3 regions of the Bacillus sp. CZDM1 genome follow, and region 2 is predicted to be linked to each of the others. Evidence: riboswitches for the same ligand, from Rfam matches in the RefSeq annotation. Region 2 holds a riboswitch; each other region holds the start of a gene.
The links. A riboswitch is a leader RNA that binds a small molecule or an ion and turns the genes downstream of it on or off. The one in region 2 is predicted to bind thiamine pyrophosphate.
Positions count from the first base shown of each region.

Region 1 (6,332 bases), on a different contig from region 2:
TTATTTTTTCACAGGAACAGGTAATAGGGATAAAGGAACAGACTTCCCTCATCACCATCCTCGATTTAACATTGATGAAGACTCTTTATCTAACGGTGTTACTCTATTCGTTCATGCCGCTTTAAAGCTGCTGGGATCGTATTGAAAAAGAAATGCCCGTATTACTGTAAGAAAATATACTTTAAACCATGGGGAGTTGAATATGGATGAACCCTAATACAGAAAAGGTGAAAGCGATGAAAAGTAGAAAATGGGAAATGCCTGACACTTACGTTATTCTTTTTCTAGTCATGCTGCTGGCGGTTGCAGCAACTTATCTTACGCCGGCGGGAACATTTGAACGTGAGGTTGTAAATGGAGTTGAAAGGGTAGTACCTGACACATATAGTCAAGTTGATCGAAATCCGGCAGGTTTTATGGACATTTTTCTTGCCTTGCAATCTGGTATGGTTCAATCTGGCAGTTTAATTTTTCTCGTTCTTTTTGCAGGAGGGGCGTTTGAGATTGTGGAACGGTCTGGAGCCATTAGAGGAGGAATTCTTCGAGCCGTTAATAAAACACAAGGCAAAGAATTTTTGCTTATCGCTGTTGTTTCGATTTTGTTTGCATTAGGGGGAGCAATTGGTGCAGTTGCCAACTCCGTTATTCCGTTTGTAGCGATCGGAATGATTATCGCAAGGGCTCTTAGGCTTGATGCGATGGTGGCGGTAGCCATTACGTTTGGTGCAACATTTGCCGGTTTCAATGTAGGTTTTCTAAATCCTTATACGGTTGGAGTTGCTCAATCAATTGCCGGTCTTCCGTTATTTTCAGGAATGACGCTTCGAATTATCACGTTCGTTATTATTGTTGCAGTGACAATTTTATATACATGGAGATATGCCAAAAAAGTGTTGGCGGATCCCTCAAAAAGTTTAATTGGCGTGTTGGAAAGCTCCGGTGGTTCGAAAGAAGAATTACAAGCACCGTTTACTTCCCGACATAAAACAATTTTAAGTTTTGTAGGACTAGCGTTGGCATTCTTTGTCTATGCAACTATCGAATTTAAATGGAGTATTGATCATATGGCAGCGTTTTTTATTGTGATTGGGCTTGGTTCCGGTGTGATTGCGGGAATGAATTACAATAAAATCGCCGTCACCTTTTTAGAAGGATGCCAAAAACTTGTATATGGTGCGTTAATTATAGGTGTAGCTAGAGCTGTACTCATTATCATGGAAAATGCGAAGATTTTGGATACGGCTGTAAATGCCCTTGCAGCTCCATTAGAGAATATGCCTCCGGTATTGGCTGCACTGGGCATGTTTGCCGCAAACGCTGTTCTTAATTTTCTTGTCCCTTCGGGTAGTGGTCAAGCTATGATCGCCATGCCGATTTTATCCCCATTGGCAGACATGATTGGGATTACAAGGCAGGTTGCTGTACAAGCATTCCAATTTGGAGATGGCTTTACAAACAGTATTTTCCCAACATCAGGAACACTAATGGCGAGTCTAGCTGTCGCCGGTGTATCTTGGATAAAATGGGCAAAATGGATGCTCCCATTATTCATCATATGGTGTGGAATCGCTATTGTCATGCTCACAATCGCGGTACTTATCGGTTGGGGACCGATGTAGGCACGGTTAATCTGGGTGTTCATCCCGTCGAAATATCGGTGCCTGGTGTATTAGATAATACTATGACATTCTGGAACACCCCGTCGTTAATTGTAACAAGCAACTTTTATTGGCTATCTTTGAAGTATTCTAGAAGAAACCAAAACTTTTCCTCGACAAGAAATTCTCTTGAAATGAGGCTAAAGTTCGTTTTTCAAAAGGGTTCGCGGCACTTTTAATTAAACGTTTAGTTGAGAAGTATTAAATCGTTATTTGACGAAAGACTTAAGGATTTGAAAATATCGGTGTCACTCCCAAGGGTCTTGGGTTTTTGTTCGCTGGCTCTTACACAAAAAAACTCCCACAAAGCCTTGAATCAATTTTTACTGAATAAAATGTTTGACAATCTTGTGGATAGTGATAACATAATAATCTGAATACTAATTTCATAAAAAATACCACTAGGGGTGCCTTTTAAGAAGGCTGAGATTAAAGTGAAACTTTAAGACTCTTAGAACCTGATCTGGATCAAACCAGCGTAGGGAAGTGGTGTAACGGGAACTCCTTATGTTTCAATCACGTTCCGATACAACCACTTTCTTCCAACAGAAAGTGGTTTTTTTATTGGAAAAATACGTCCGCTGCCGGCAAACAAGGATGTATTTACAATCAATCTAACAAAGTATTAAATGTATGTTTTTGAAAACGACAATTAAACGTGAAAACTAAGCAATTAATTAAATGGAGGTATCGTATGTCTACATTTACTGAAATTCTACGAGATAAAGCAGCTCCGATATGGGATGCGAATCTAGAACACCCATTTGTTCAAGGAATTGCTAGTGGAAAATTAGATTTACAAAGTTTCCGCTATTACGTATTACAAGATTCCTATTATTTATCACACTTTGCTCGTGTTCAAGCGATTGGTGCTTCGAGAGCAGAAGATTTAAATACTACAGCAAGAATGGCTGCTCATGCGCAAGGCACTTCACAAGCAGAGTTAAGCTTACATGAGAAATTCATCAAACAACTGCACGTTACATCAGAGGAGCTTGCAAACTTCCAGCCTGCACCAACGGCTTATGCCTATACTTCCCATCTATATCGCGTTGGGGCATCTGGAAGTTTAGGAGAGATTATCGCCGCTATTCTACCATGCTACTGGATTTATTATGATATCGGTCAGCAGTTAAAAGGGGCGACACCGGATGAACCGATCTATCAGGAATGGATTGCGGCCTATGGTGGAGAATGGTTTGGCGAATTGGTTCAGGAGCAATTGGATCGTCTAGATGAGCTAGCAAAAACCGCTTCCGAAAAAGAAAAAAGTCGAATGATTGATCATTTCTTAATTAGCTGTCAATACGAATACTTATTCTGGGAAATGGCTTATACATTCGAAAAATGGCCCATTGAAGTGAATTCCCAAGAACAACTTAATATTAGCTAATAAGGGAAAGATCATGTTCGCAAAGGGGAATGAGTTCTCCCCTTTGCTAAAAAAGGAGAATGAAACAATGAAAAAAGGGTTAAAGTTAACGGACATTTTAGTAACCATCGTGATATCCATCGCATTTGGGATTGTTTACAAAATTTGGGGACCGCTTTATTACGCAGTAAAACCATTTGGATTACATATTGACCAGCTGATTTACGGAATGTGGTTTATTGCTGCGACCGTTGCGTTCTTAATCATACGCAAAGCTGGTGTGGCATTTCTTGCGGAAGTTGCGGCTTCTTCTGGAGAGTTTCTAATGGGGTCTGAATTTGGACTGGAGGTTCTTTTGTATGGTGTTGTACAGGGGTTGTTTGCTGAACTTGTCATAATGGCTTTTAGGTATAAGCGCTTTGATTTACTAGTTGTTAGCTTAGCTGGAATTGGTGCGGCAGTTGGGTCCCTATTTATGGATTACTACAAAGGATATATGGGTGATTTGTCAACATGGAACTTGATGCTGCTCATTGGTTTCAGGTTGATTGGGTCCGTTATCTTTACTGGGTTTATGGCATTTGGCATTGCGAAGGCACTAGAGGCTACAGGTGTTACCAATTTACTTCGTCCTGCTTCCAAAGAAGATTACGACGCCTTAAATCAATAATCAGGGGTGAAGACATGACAAATATAGCGATGGTCGAACAGCTTAGATTAAAGTTTCCGGGAGACGACAACCTGCTGTTCAAAGATTTATCCATTACCATTAAAAAAGGTGAGAAGGTCTTATTACTCGGACCTTCTGGATGCGGTAAGTCAACTCTTTTACAAACACTTTCAGGATTAATTCCAAAGTCTATAGAAGTACCGATCAAGTATAGAAATATTCACTATCCCGAATCCTGGGGCTATGTGTTCCAGGATCCGGATTCACAATTTTGTATGCCATATGTCGATGAAGAGCTTGCATTTGTATTAGAAAATCTTACTGTGCCAAGAGGTGAAATGCCTGATAGGATTGAAGAATTATTGTCCGCTGTCGGGCTGCGATTGGACCTCTATCATTCTTCTATCCAATCTCTATCTGGAGGCATGAAGCAGCGACTTGCGCTTGCATCCGTATTAGCACTCAATCCTGAATGTTTATTCTTAGATGAACCAACAGCGCTGATTGATGAAGAAGGCACGAAACAAATTTGGGATAGTGTAAAGAGTGTCGCTAAAGATAAAACGGTGATTATTGTCGAACACAAGATTGATCACATTTTGGATTTTATAGATCGTGTCATTGTTTTTAATTATGACGGGGTGATCATTGCAGATGATGATGTGAAAACCGTGTTTTCCTCTTATCGTAAACAACTACAAGAATATGGTATCTGGTACCCTGGGGTTTGGGATGATTACAAATTGTCTTTCGAATCGAATACTGGACACGGTTACAACCACTCGCTGATTTTAGAGGACTTTAAGGGGTACCGGAAAAAAGAAATAAAAGTTCAACTTGATCACGCTTCTGCTCAATCGGGGGAATGGATCACGGTGGTTGGTGATAATGGAGCAGGAAAAAGTACCTTGCTATTATCATTGATGCAGCTTCTGAAAACGTCGGGAACCTATGTATTGAATGGAGAAATTATACAGAATATCAAACAACTCCAAAAGGAAGCTTATTTTGTCTTTCAAAATCCTGAATATCAATTTGTCACAAACTCTGTTTATGAAGAAATCTCCTATGCTCTCACTGTGAAAAAGGAAGAACCCTCGATCATTAAAGAGAGGGTGGATGAGCTGTTAGCCATATTTGGATTATCAAAAAAACAGAACCACCATCCCTATCATCTTTCAATAGGGCAAAAACGCCGACTGAGTGTGGCGACTGCATTTGTAGAAAATCCAAAGCTTTTGCTCTTGGATGAGCCTACGTTTGGGCAGGATTCCAAGAATACATTCCATCTGCTTGAGTTGTTAGAGAGGGAACGGCAAAAAGGGTGCATCATCATCATGGTCACGCATGATTCGGAAATCGTTAAGCGTTTCGCGACAAGAGTTTGGGAGATTGATAACGGTAAGGTCGTCAAAGATTGGAAAAACGAACATGTACATCAGGGGAAGGACCAAGCAGCTTATGCACACTACATTTGATTTCAGAGAAACATGGCTTCATAAAATCAATCCAAGTCTGAAGCTCCTGACAATGATTTTCTTGTTTATCCTGGTGATTTTTATTCATAACCTTAATCAGATGATTCTTTTTACCATTGTGACAATGATCCTATTTGTATTTTTTACAGGTCATCCATATAAGCGAATTTTGCTATTCTCGATACCGTTCCTATTTATTTTCATCTCGACGACCACCTCGATGATCTTTTTTGGTAAAGGGGATACTACTATTTTCAGATGGGGTCTCGTCCATGTAACAGAAGAAAGTTTATTTCGAGGAATTCACTTGGGATTCAGGGCTTTAACCTATGCACTGCTGGGCTTAACGTTTGCCCTTACAACAAGGCCCGTGTATTTATTTTATTCGATGATGCAGCAGTTAAAGCTTAATCCAAAATATTCCTATAGTTTTATGGCTGGAATTCGCTTAATGCCGATCATGATCGAAGAATTTCAACATATTCGCAGTGCTCAAAAAGTGAGAGGAGTGAGAACCGGTGCTGGAATGAATGGTCTTTTTCACCTATTCAAAATCACTTCGATTCCATTGCTGTCTCAATGCATCCGGAGAGCTTTTCGTATAGCCGTCGCTATGGAAGCAAAGAGGTTTGATTACTCAAAGGAACGCACATTTTATTACAAAATAGGGTTTTCGAAAGTTGATGTTGTCTTTGTTGGTTATTTTGTTGTACTAACGGGTCTATCGTTTTATCTAGCTCAGGAATTCCCCTTTTTTCCAGTTACAGATGTTCGCGATTAACATATGGGTGCCTGTGGTCAAGCGCCCAAAAAATAGACATCAATAAATTCGATATTTATGATGCATTTTGGTAATTTAAATAAAACATTTTAGGAACGAATCCCATTCTATGCTGGATTCGTTTTTCGTTGTATATTTCTGCGGTAATAGATTTATTTAACCGTGAAGTGATTGGCTTTGAAATAAGTTCAAGCCCTAATAAGGAACGGATAAAAGCCACCTTCAAGGCAGCACAGAAAAAGCGAAAATTGGATACATTGGAGGGCGTTCTGATCCATAGCGACCAAGGAAGTGTTTACAGATCACACATGTATCTCAATCTAAGTAAGGAGCTACACTTCATATCAAGTATGACACAAAAGGCTAACTGTTG
Region 1 covers NZ_JBUESO010000006.1:9,068-15,399, reverse strand. The annotation lists gene ACY3XC_RS14950 (amidohydrolase) at 1-145, shown strand, start outside; gene ACY3XC_RS14945 (YfcC family protein) at 207-1,619, shown strand; TPP riboswitch at 2,052-2,160, shown strand; gene tenA (thiaminase II) at 2,353-3,051, shown strand; gene ACY3XC_RS14935 (ECF transporter S component) at 3,119-3,700, shown strand; gene ACY3XC_RS14930 (ABC transporter ATP-binding protein) at 3,715-5,178, shown strand; gene ACY3XC_RS14925 (energy-coupling factor transporter transmembrane component T family protein) at 5,162-5,959, shown strand; gene ACY3XC_RS14920 (transposase) at 6,088-6,332, shown strand, end outside.
Region 1: it holds a riboswitch for thiamine pyrophosphate, as region 2 does, so the genes downstream of both, tenA (thiaminase II) here and thiM (hydroxyethylthiazole kinase) in region 2, are expected to answer to the same signal.

Region 2 (6,332 bases):
AAAAGTGTAATTCCACCTTCAATCGCTTCTTTTAAAACTTGGGCTGGTTTGCCTTTGCAATTTGGACTTCCCATTATAAAGTAAACCTTCAATGCTTCTCTGATGGATTCCTGATTGTTAATCATCATGGCTGCTCTCCTACCTATTCATTTCATTTCTTTTTCGATATGCCCAGTGATTGGTTGGTCCATGACCCTGACCAATTTGAAGTTGATCTTCAATCGCTGCCTGGATAAAATTCTTCGCCTTCGAAACCGCTTCACCAACAGGTAAACCTTTGGCAAGTTCTGCTGTGACAGCCGCTGAGAAAGTGCAGCCTGTACCGTGTGTGTTCTTTGTTTTCACTCTTGTACTTGTAAACGTTGTAAAATTCTTTCCATCAAACAATAAATCAGTCGATTCGTTCTGGTCTTCATCATGCCCGCCTTTGATAACCACATTCTTAACCCCTAGATTATAAAGTTTTTGAGCCGCTTCTCTCTTATCTTCCTCGGTACGAATGGAAAGATCGGTCAGAACTTCTGCCTCAGGAATATTCGGTGTAATCACCATCGCAAGTGGTAACAAATATTGTTTCAAGGCCGAAATGGCCTCGATTTGTAGCAGCGACGCGCCGCCCTTCGCAATCATAACAGGATCCACCACTACATTATTCCACTTATAGTAGTTGATTTTTTCTGAAACAGCTTTAATGATTTCAGCGTTAAACAGCATTCCTGTTTTAAGAGCATCCGTACCAATATCTTCCCCAATCGATTGTATTTGTTGAATGACTGCCTCAGGTGTCATCGGAAAGACAGCTTGGACCCCTAACGTATTTTGGGCCGTTACAGCTGTTAGAGCAGACATACCGAAAACCTCTAGCTCTTGAAACGTCTTTAAATCTGCCTGAATTCCTGCACCGCCGCCACTGTCTGAACCCGCAATGGTTAATACCTTTTTCATTTTGCTCACTCCTATCCCTTATAACTTTTTAAATGCAGCGAATTGATGAATATCTTCTGAAGAAACCTGTGCGAGTTGATTTAAGAATTCGATTTGGAAACTGCCTGGTCCTAAGTCACCCGCCTTTTCTACTGCTTTTTCCGCAGCAATGCCATAAAAGGTAACCGCAGATAATCCTGCGAGTAAAAGATTCCTTTCCACAGCTGCGAATGCTCCGATGACAGAGGTTAACAAACAGCCGGTACCGGTCACTTTTGTTAACAGCGGATGCCCATTAGAAACCAGATAGGTCGTCTCGCCGTCTGTCAGTACATCCTCTTTTCCTGTTATCACGACAATCGTATTCAGCTTTTTTGCAGCCAATAAGGCTAAATCCAGACTATTTCCTTGTTGCTGTTCACTAGCATCTACGCCCTTGATTTCCGTCTTTGCTCCTAGGACATTGGCAATTTCTGCGGCATTTCCGCGCAATACAGAGATGTTCACCTCGTTGAGTATCCTTTGCGCCATTTCCGTTCGGAAACGAGTAGCACCTGCTCCAACCGGGTCAAAGATAACCGGAATTCCTAGCTCGTTTGCTTTTTTTCCGGCGAGTATCATCGAGCCGACCACTTCCTTGTTTAATGTCCCGATATTCAGGACAAGGGCACGAGCGATAGATACCATATCCGCTACCTCTTCTGGAGCATAAGCCATAACCGGAGATGCCCCAAGGGAAAGGAGCCCATTGGCTGTAAAGTTTGTCACAACAACATTCGTAATATTATGTACAAGCGGGTTTTCCTCTCTGACTCTTTGTAAAATGAAACTTAAATCGCTGCTATTCATTGCAGTACCTCCTCCTTATGAATCCTTGTTAAAAATGTTCCTATCATTCTTTTAAACACAAAAAAGCCAGATCCATGATAATTGGACCTGGCTTAAATAGTTAGAGAAAAAGGTAATTTCACTTGGCTACTTTCCTACGCTGGTATTATCCAGATCAGGTCCAAAGGGTCTAAAACTTACCGTTTTTATCTCAGCCCGTACGACAGGGCACCCCTAGTAATGAAAAAATCTTATACAATTAGTTTCTATGATAGTCTTCTGGTTTCAGAATGTAAAGTATTTTTCACCAATACGATTATGAAGCGAGACTTCTATCGGGCTTAGCTGTCAATTGCAGCGCTGTTATGAATACTACGCTGGTCGATAAAAAGCGGCTGATTCCCGCATCTAGGATCAAGAGGTCTGCACTGCGGTCTGGGATCTGGTTGGATTTTGCACCCAAGCTGATAAATAAGCGGAGAATTTCCCCTTAATAGGTAATAATTATCAAAAAAGACTTAAATAGACGGAGAGATTCCGTCTATTAGCCCAAAAAATACGAAAAAGGTAGATTTTGCTTTGTTTAGACGGAAAAACTCCGTTTATTTATCCCGAAACGAGCTCCATTTTGCATTTAACCGGAAAATCTCCGCTTATTTTCCTTTTGCTTGTTACCGGGTGGTGCCAGCACAAACTTTATTGGACCATTTCATTTGAGTTTATTTCTTTTAACATGAGACCGGAATAAGCTTTACAAAATTGCATGACAGTTTCCACGACTACATCAGAAGCATACTCCATAAGGTTGCTCATAAAGTCCTTGTTATTCGGATGCAGGAAGGTTCCGATAAAATCTATAACCATATCGTTAACAAGCTTGCTTTCACAGTAAACCAATTCACCATGAGCTGCTTGCTCTTCAAGCGTTGAACCCTTATAGACAAGTTCCTTAAAACGAGGCATATTTTCAACCAAGAAATTAGTCTCATTTACTAGTTTAGGAACCTCTAACATGGCTTGTTGAAAGTTTTCCTGGGTCATAAACTTTTCTTCTTCCACACAGACCTTTAATAAAGAAAGTGCACGATTGGTGTTTTCGAATAGAAATGTTACGTTTCTTAAGAGCGACTCTAGGTATACTTCCTGTGATCCTGCGTTATGTCTCATTTCGTCTAATACTTGTTTAAGTCTGCTAGTAAGCTCATCCTTTTGCCAATGTGGCTGCTTAATCACAGCACCCAAAACCCCTGCGGTATGTTTGTTTAACAATTCTTTTGACAATATTTTTCTCTCCTAAATCATCATATAGTTATGCTTGTACTTTCAGATGTACTAATTATAACATCCAAGTGACCATGGGGAAGGTTCTTATGGTCTTTTTTGCATTTAATATTATAAGGTTTGCCACTGGATAGGGTTTAACCTTGGAGAACATTAAATTCAACAAAAATGTATCTTTTCCTTTGGATTATTTAAAAATGTAAGAAATTTCAGGGATTTAATTTCCGGGGAGTTGGATGCCACTCCAGCTACTTACATCACATTGGCCATATTCATTATCACCCACAGCAACCACCATACCGTCTGACTTAAGCCCGACAGTGTGGGCACAGCCTGCCGCGATCGCCACAATATCATGCCAATCCCCTACATTACATTGATCATACTTATTCCAACCCACAGCTACCACGGTACCGTCCGATTTAAGGCCGATGGTATGATTACTACCCGCTGCCATCGCCACAATATCGCGCCAGCTACTTACATTACATTGGCCATGTTTATTCAATCCCACAGCACACACCGTTCCATCTGATTTAAGACCAATGGTATGAAGGTAACCCGCCGCAATCGCCACGATAGTGGACCAGCCACTTACATTGCATTGGCGATACCGATTATTCCCCGCGGCAATTACCGTACCATCCAATTTAAGACCGAGAGTATGCCAGTCGCCCGCAGCGACCGCCATAATATCCTGCCAGCTGCTTACATTGCATTCACCATCATTATTTCGTCCAACCGCCACTACCGTGCCATTCGATTTAAGCCCAATGGTATGAGCCCAGCCCGCCGCTATCGCTACAATATCGCGCCAATCGTTTACATCGCATTGGCCATGCTTATTCCACCCCACAGCCGCCACTGTCCTGTTAGATCTAAGACCAATGGTATGAGTATTACCTGTATTCTTTGCCATATGAACATTACCTACTACGACCGCCACAATTTCGCGCCAGCCTCTTACATCACATTGACCAAATTTATTATCACCAACAGCAACCACCTTACCGTCTGACTTAAGCCCAACTGTATGTCGACGCCCCGCCGCTATGGTTCCTTTTCGGTCCCATTTCACCTTTAACAACGTCTCATTCGGTGGTATAAAATCCATAGTTTTACCTCCATGAATTAAATCATTCCTGTAATTTCCTGACGATTATATGTAACATTCCGATTGCTCCGCAAATCTAAGCAACCATATGTTTATGTGAAAAATAAACCGTTTCTAGTTGTCATTTTAGGTGTTTATTCTATATATCTAGCCAAATTGAGTAAGACTTCTTTTATAATAATATTATCTACATTTTATCCTTTTTAGTAGTTTAAGTATGATTCCATGTAAATTCGTAAAATCTCTGCCATGTTTATTACCAGCAGTTGCAAAGAAATTTACTACTTACCAATAGAAAACGCCAACGATTTTGAAGTAAAAAGCCTAAATCCTTCTTATTTTTATCGAGGATTTAGGCTTTTGGTTTTCCGCAATCACGCTGATTGTGGAATATCATTTTCTATTGAATAGTATCGTTGTTCTGCGCAGTAAATGGCTCAGTTTGTTTTTCATCCTTCTCTATCAACGTAAGCACCCATTTAAGTTGGATTTTTCACACTCAAAATTGTTCACCTTTTTTGAAGGAAAGAACCAACCATATAGTGACTTCAACTATCCCATTTTATTTATAACAATGGACAATTTATAGTTTGCATATTTGTTTAAGTCTAGCAAAAATTGATCTAATAGTTCGTTGGATGGAAATCTAGATTCAAGTATATAACAACCATCCCCGCTTATTTTGTAGTTATTTATTATGTATCTATCTTGTGTTTTTATAAATGAAAGATAAGGTTGATGATTAGTGCTTTGAGTAATGATCGTAATAAAAGCATATATATAACACCCTAATTTACATTGGTTAACTTTAATCGTATAACCTTCAATCACTCCATTATCTTCTAATTTTGCAACTCTTGCTGAAGTAGCCGGTCCTGATAAATGGATTTTCTCGCTCAATTCTTTCATAGTAATCCGACTGTTCTTGGATAGTTCATCTAGGATCTGCTTATCCGTGTTATCTAACATTTGTTTAACTCCTTTAATAATAAAGTAAAATAGCCAAAAGACCTTATTTAATCTATGTATCCGTCAATAGGACATGTTTTAAACTATACATTGTTCAATCAAAACTTTAAACAAAAGGAGTAAATATATATGAATATAAAACAAGTTCGAAATGCAACGATCATTGTTGAATATGCAGGGAAAAGGTTTTTAATCGATCCGATGTTAGCTGAAAAAGGAGCTTACCCTCCAATGCCAAATCCAGCTTCAAATGCACCAGATGGCGACAAAAGTATCCCTTTAGTTAGCTTACCAATATCCATTGAAAATATTATTGACGTAGATGCAGTCATCGTAACTCACCTGCATGATGATCATTGGGATGATGCAGCTAAAGAATTATTGCCAAAAGAAATTAAAATATTTTCCCAAAATGAAGCTGATGCCATTGGAATTCGAAACGCTGGTTTTCAAAATGTAGAGGCTTTACAAGATGATACAGTCTTTGAGGGTATCCAATTAATTAAAACAAAAGGCGAGCACGGAAGAGGCGAAATCTTAAAGCTTGCTGGTCTAGTTTGTGGCGTCGTACTTAAACACCCAACCGAGAAAACATTATATATTGCTGGTGATACTGTGTGGTATGAAGGCGTAAAAGAAGAAATCGACACACATAAACCAGATGTCATTGTCGTCAATGCTGGAGATAATCAATTCATTCAAGGTGGTTCTCTAGTAATGGGGAAAGATGATATCTATGAAGTGTATAAAGCCGCTCCTGTCGCAAAAATTATTTCTGTTCACATGGAAGCTGTTAACCATTGGACATTATCAAGAAATGAATTAAAAGGTTTTATTCATAAAGAAGGAATCTCTTCCAATGTATTGGTTCCAGATGACGGAGAATCATACTTATTTTAAGATTATAGGAAGGGAAAGAGAATAATGGAACAAACTAGACCTGCACTTTGGACGAAGAATTTTATTATTCTTTCCTCAATCAATTTTTTCTTAACATTAATGTTCTTCCTATTAAATGCGACTATCGTCTTATATGCTATCGATGAATTTGATGCCACTGCAAGCAAAGGAGGGCTTGTAGCTGGTATTTTCATCATCGGTACTTTATTGGGTCGCTTAATAACTGGTTTGATTATGCAGTCAACCGGACCAAAAAGAATTTTAACGATCGGGTTGACCTTTTTCACATTAACTACATTGTTATACTTCATAGATT
Region 2 covers NZ_JBUESO010000002.1:549,379-555,710, forward strand. The annotation lists gene thiE (thiamine phosphate synthase) at 1-128, opposite strand, end outside; gene thiD (bifunctional hydroxymethylpyrimidine kinase/phosphomethylpyrimidine kinase) at 139-945, opposite strand; gene thiM (hydroxyethylthiazole kinase) at 964-1,773, opposite strand; TPP riboswitch at 1,888-1,998, opposite strand; gene ACY3XC_RS07185 (hypothetical protein) at 2,449-3,033, opposite strand; gene ACY3XC_RS07190 (RCC1 domain-containing protein) at 3,251-4,147, opposite strand; gene ACY3XC_RS07195 (Lrp/AsnC family transcriptional regulator) at 4,700-5,116, opposite strand; gene ACY3XC_RS07200 (MBL fold metallo-hydrolase) at 5,246-6,016, shown strand; gene ACY3XC_RS07205 (MFS transporter) at 6,041-6,332, shown strand, end outside.

Region 3 (6,332 bases), on a different contig from region 2:
ATATCCTCTAAAAGTGTGCTCTCCGCGGCCACCTACAATGGCTCGGATTCCACCTGTTTTGGGATCAATTAATATTCCGCCGCTTTGGACCATTTGGTCAGTACCTTTTGGGAATAACTCATCTTTTTGATAGGTTTTCTCCATAGCATTCTGCATAGTAGAATCAAGCTCAGTGTAAATCTGATATCCGCCAGTTAATAATTCATCCTGTGATAAATGATATACATTAATCGCCTCTTCAAAGACTTGGTCAACATAGTGAGGATACTTCCCTCGGAACGGGTCTCCTCCTTTATCATTTAATATTACTTTTTCATTCATGGCTTGTTCATACTGCTGATTCGTTATATATCCTTGCTTCTTCATTTGTGCTAAAACAAGATTTCTCCTTTGTGTTGCTTTTTCTAAGTGGTGATAGGGATTTAAAGCAGAAGGTGCTTTAATCAAGCCTGCCAGCAATGCCGATTCGCTAATGGACAGATCCTTGACATCTTTTCCAAAGTAATTTCGTGCTGCATGCTTTATCCCCCAAGCACCATCACCAAAATATATCTGATTTAAATACATTTGAAGGATTTCCTGTTTGCTGTATTGTCGCTCAATTTGCATGGCAAGGAATACCTCATCTACTTTTCTCTTTAACGTTTTTTGAGAGGTAAGCAGTGTGTTTTTCGTTAATTGCTGGGTAATGGTACTGCCGCCTTCTACCATACCACGAGCTTTGATATCCCTTATCAGTGCTCTTGTAATACCAATATAATCGACGCCATGATGCTCGTAGAATCGGTGGTCCTCTATGGCAATGACGGCATTCTTCAAAGAGTCAGGTACCTGATTGATAGGGACACCTTCATTTTTATTTGCTGAAACTTTACTTGCAACCTCTCCATTCAAATCATAAAATACAGTTGCCTGGGGAAGCTCATTCCTTAGTGAAGAAATATCCGCATCCATTGAATATGCATATACGATACCTAAAAAGCCTAAAACTAAAAGCGAAAACGAGAGAACCATTAGTTGGTTCATATGCCATCGCTTCCAATTATTCACTACCTTTTTCATGGTTCCTCCTTATAAATATAAGCACAAATGAAGGTCATCATTTTCTTTTTCCCAAGAAAGGGTAAAATTATCCAAAAAAAAGCATTCGAAAAAAATTCGAATGCTTTTCTTTAATCGTTCTTTGTTAATTCTTTAAATCGTATTTTTGATTGTTTTTCATCAAAGCTGCTGTATACCCGATAATGTTTGTCATCCAATATTCGGAAATGCTTGCTAAGAATATTCTGTTGAAGGATGAATCCGTTTTTCCTTGAGACCTCACGCCACCAAATTCGGCCTCCAAACGTTTTCATTTTCCGATAATCAATGCCTTCGCGAGCAACAGTCTCCAAAACTTCAAGCGGTTCATTTCCAAATAGAAATTGGACCGTTTCTGTCTCCCTGAATAAAGCACATACAGTAACAACAGTAGACCAGCCTGCAAGGACCCTTCCTTTTTCGACCTGTACTAGGGTTTTCTTTGACACTCCAATGATTTCCGCCATTTTATCCTGGGTATAGCCTGCTTCTGTACGAATCAATCGCAATTTATCTGAAACTAGCATAATGATTTCTTCCCTATTCATGCTAAGACCTTCTTTCAAAAACCTACTAGTGTAATTTTACACAAGTTGCCTTATTTTTAAAAGAAAAAACTGCTATCGTTTAAATGATAGCAGTTTTAGCGTTTTATTTAGAAGGAATCCCACATTGACTTTGAGTAGAACAGGACTTTTCAAGATCACATGCTGCACATTTTCCTTTTTTTGATTTATTAATAAACTTCACTAATGCCCATGCCGCATAACCAAAAATTGCAGCGCCTATTATGAAACTACCTATATTTGCTATCATACGGAACACCTACCTAATTAGACTAATCCAAACAGTTTACCGCCTTGATAAATGACCAAACACAAAACATATGCAATAAATAGTGCGTAAAGGATAGAAAATGCAGTCCATTTCTTTGAACCTGTTTCTTTATAAATGGTTGCAGCAGTGGCTAAACATGGTATATATAATAGTATAAAAACCATAAAGCTATAGGCAGCCAGCGGTGTGTAAAAATCACTCAATAAACCTTGCAGACTCGCGTTTTCTGGAACAAAGTAAATAATATTCATGGTTGAAATAATTGCTTCTTTTGCTAAGAATCCTGTTATTAAAGATGCGGCAGCCTGCCAAGTACCAAATCCTATTGGCTCTAAAACATGAGCAAACAAATTACCTATTGCAGCTAAAAAGCTGTCATCCATATCCACTTTTAATCCATTCGGGCCTGAATATGATAATAGCCAAATGAAAACGGAGCCTGCAAAGATAAACGTTCCTGCCTTTCTAACAAAACCTTTGCCCTTATCCCAGGTACTTCTCCAAAGCGATTGAACTTGAGGAAGACGATATGGCGGCAGCTCTATAACGAATAAAGATATTTCTGATTTTAATAATGTTTTAGTAAATATTTTTGCTAGTAGTAACGCGACAACGATTCCTAGAACATAAAGACTTAATACCACTAGTGCTTTATGACCCACAAAAAATGCTCCAACAAATAACGCATAAACCGGTAAGCGTGCTGAGCATGACATTAGTGGTGTCAATAATATGGTCATTAGTCTCTCTCTTGGTGTTTCTATCGTTCTTGCAGCCATAATTCCAGGAACATTACAGCCAAATCCAATCATCATTGGAATAAATGCCTTTCCATTTAGTCCAACAGACTCCATAATCCGGTCCATTACGAGGGCAACCCTAGCCATGTACCCAGAATCCTCTAACAGGGAAATAAAAAAGAAGAGAATAAATATCTGTGGAACAAATACCAGTACCCCGCCGACACCAGCAATCAGTCCTTCAATAATCAATGCATGGATAAAGTCTGAAGCATGAATAACACCAAGGAATTTTTCGAAGCCTGTGGTCACTGGTCCTGTTAATATCCCGTCCAAAATATCAGATAATGGAGTACCCAGCCAATCAAAGGTCAGCATAAACATCAAATACATACATATTAGGAAGATTGGCATTCCTAAATAGCGATTGGTTACGATGGCGTCAATTCTTTCAGACAAAGGTACAATGGTACTCCCCTTTTGAACAGATGCCTCTACTATTTTTTCTATAACTTCTTTTCTCTTCAGATAAATATAGTTTGCCAGCGATTTAACATGACTCTTTTCTTGTTTTACGACTGATTCCAAATTTGAAACAAGTGATACTAGTATACTAGGTTCTACAAGGTCAGAAAGATAATGATTTACGTATTCATTCCCCTCAAATAGTTGTATGGCGAGCCATCTCGGTGAATGCTCTGTTTTTCCTATTAGCTCCATACTTAATTTGGTTATACCGTCCTCGATTGCTTTTCCATAGTAAACATGTTTTTTTACCTTTGAATGATCTGTACTTGTTGAGATAACTTCTATTAAAGTGTCGCAGCCTTTACCACTTCTTGCCACAACAGGTACAACGGGTACACCTAAAATCTGGGATAACTTATCTGTATCTATATTAATGCCGCGATTATTCGCGACGTCAATCATATTCAAACCAATCAAGGCAGGTTTCTCATATTCGAGAAGCTGCAAGGTCAAATGCAAATTTCGTTCTAATTGAGAAGCATCGAGAATATTTAACAGTCTATCAACTTGTTCCTCTAGAAAGTAAGTGGTAACGACTCCTTCATCCTCTGATAATGGATTCAAGGAATATATTCCAGGCAAATCAATTAATTTTCCTATATGATTCTTGAAAACCCCGACTTTCTTTTCAACTGTAACACCGCTCCAGTTGCCCACATACTCATAGGATCCTGTAAGATTATTAAACAATGAGGTTTTACCTGTATTTGGGTTTCCAATAAGGGCAATTTCCATTACACTCTCTCCACTTCTATTAAACACGCTTCTTTGCGACGGAGTCCTACACACTGTCCACAAGACTCAATCATGACTGGCCCGCCAAAAGGCATAACACATTTTACACAAACTTCAGATCCTTCTGTTATTCCAAGGTCCAATAACCTTCTTTGGACTAGGCGTCCAACCTTTGAAATATTAATTATTTTCCCTTTTTCTCCTATTTTAAAAGAACCGAACATCCTTATCACCCTATCGTATTTTAATTGAGAATGATTATCTTTATTTATAACCTCATTTTACCATTGAAAAACAGATCATTCTGTGACAAAAATTTGAAAAAAAATAGAAAAGTCACAGACTTTTCTATTTTTCAACTTATATCATTTTTTTGGGTGCTGCACTAATGACAAGGATTACAAGGACTGCGCTTACGATAAAGCTTGGAAGCATATATGTTCCATTGTAAACAAAGGAATAAACAGCAACTGGCTGACCAGCAGGTGCATATTCACCAAAGAATACGATACCCGAATACACATGAGCAAGATAACGCAAGGCACTTCCTAAAAACGTTCCTAAAAGAACAAATGTAACCCAATTTCTTGTATTATTCTTAAGAGAAGTCTTCACCTGTGAAGCAAAAATTCCAGCTAAACCAACCACTGAAAAAGCAATTCCATAATCAATAATTCCTTGAAGAAGGGTATAAATTTGAGAAAAGCCAAGGATGAATTGAAGTAAACCCAATAAAAATCCGGACAAGATTCCTCCTTTTATTCCCCAACGAAATGACATTAGGAAAATCGGAATCATCGCGATTGAAATCGAACCTCCTTGTGGCCATATCTTTAATGACAATAGCCCCGAAACAAGATCCAATAAATAAGCAAGTGCAGAAAACACGGCCACTTCAACTAAAAATAATGTGTTATTTCGTTTTTTTCCCATACATGTTCCCCCTATAGTTTGTAAATTGGAGAACGTTCGACAGGTATAACTCCTAAGAATTAATATGGCGCCTTAAAAACAAAAAAACAATGCAGGACAGTTAGGATTGTCTGCATTGTTAGCTTTTAATAGTTGGCAAACCACATCCCTACGCTAGCGTTAACTAACAGGTTCGTAGGGTCAGAACTCGAACGTTCACTCTCAGCCGCCATAAGCAGCTCCCCCTGTGGAAATATTTAATTGATTTCATAAACGAATATACTATTTTTATAGAACTTTTACAAGGAAAAACTTCCATACATGGTATAATAATAAATAACTAGTCAGTTTGACATGTCCTAGGAGGAAAACTGTGATGTTATCTGAAGTACAAACGGAATTAATAGCCTTTTTTGATGAGAATAAAGAAAGTTTAGTACGTGAGTGGGAAAAGTCAATTGTCATTTCTAACGGGGATCCCTATAAAGAAAAAATACGTGAAAATGGAATTGCTTTATTTAATGTTATCCTAACTATGCATACAATGAGTGAGGAAGAGCTATTAGAGATTATCAAAAAATATGCTCTTGAAATTTCTGAGGAAAGAGCTCTTGCGAATATTAATATTGGTGACTTTGTTTATAATGTTAATCTTGGCAGAAGTGTGTTCTACAGTTATCTACACAGGGCTGGTCTTCAGTGGGAAGACCTTCAGGAATCGATTAATAAGATAAATTATACTTTTGATAAATTTCTATATTATGCGGTTACACACTATACAGAAGCTAAAAACAAAATCATTGAAGAAAAAACAATGTTTATTGATTCAACTCATCAGGACCGATTAACACTTCTTGGCCAAATGACATCTAGTTTTATTCATGAATTTCGAAACCCTCTAACATCGATTCAAGGGTTTGTTCAGCTGCTTAAGGCTGACCATCCTAATATGAAATATTTAGAGATTATTTCCAGTGAGTTAGAACAGTTGAATTTCCGGATTTCGCAATTTTTACTTCTATCTAAAAAAGAACTAATTGGAAAAGAAAAAGAACAGTTTCATCTAAATAAATTGATTGATGAAGTCTTAAATTTCTTATATCCCAGTATTTTAGATGGTAAAGTAAAAATAAAGAAAGAAATCGTCGATGAGATCACACTTTATGGATATGCGGATGAAATGCGGCAAGTACTCATCAATATTATATTTAATGCGATTGACGTGTTAAATCATCACAGAATCTCTAATCCAATTATTGAGATTAAAAGTCATATAGAGAATCATACACATGTTATTTTCTCCATTTCCAATAATGGTCCAATGATTCCTTCAGAATTAAGTAAAACAATATTCGAGCCATTCTTTACAACCAAAAAACTCGGTACTGGTCTTGGGCTTTTCGTTTGTAAAGAAATCATTGAAAAACATAAGGGTGATTTAACCTGTATTTCAACTCCAGAATTAACTGTTTTTACACTTAAATTACCTCTTGCTGCGTC
Region 3 covers NZ_JBUESO010000008.1:87,084-93,415, reverse strand. The annotation lists gene ACY3XC_RS18485 (transglycosylase domain-containing protein) at 1-1,062, opposite strand, end outside; gene ACY3XC_RS18480 (helix-turn-helix transcriptional regulator) at 1,173-1,628, opposite strand; gene ACY3XC_RS18475 (FeoB-associated Cys-rich membrane protein) at 1,732-1,896, opposite strand; gene feoB (ferrous iron transport protein B) at 1,914-3,920, opposite strand; gene ACY3XC_RS18465 (FeoA family protein) at 3,920-4,144, opposite strand; gene thiT (energy-coupled thiamine transporter ThiT) at 4,281-4,853, opposite strand; TPP riboswitch at 4,982-5,088, opposite strand; gene ACY3XC_RS18455 (histidine kinase N-terminal domain-containing protein) at 5,209-6,332, shown strand, end outside.
Region 3: it holds a riboswitch for thiamine pyrophosphate, as region 2 does, so the genes downstream of both, thiT (energy-coupled thiamine transporter ThiT) here and thiM (hydroxyethylthiazole kinase) in region 2, are expected to answer to the same signal.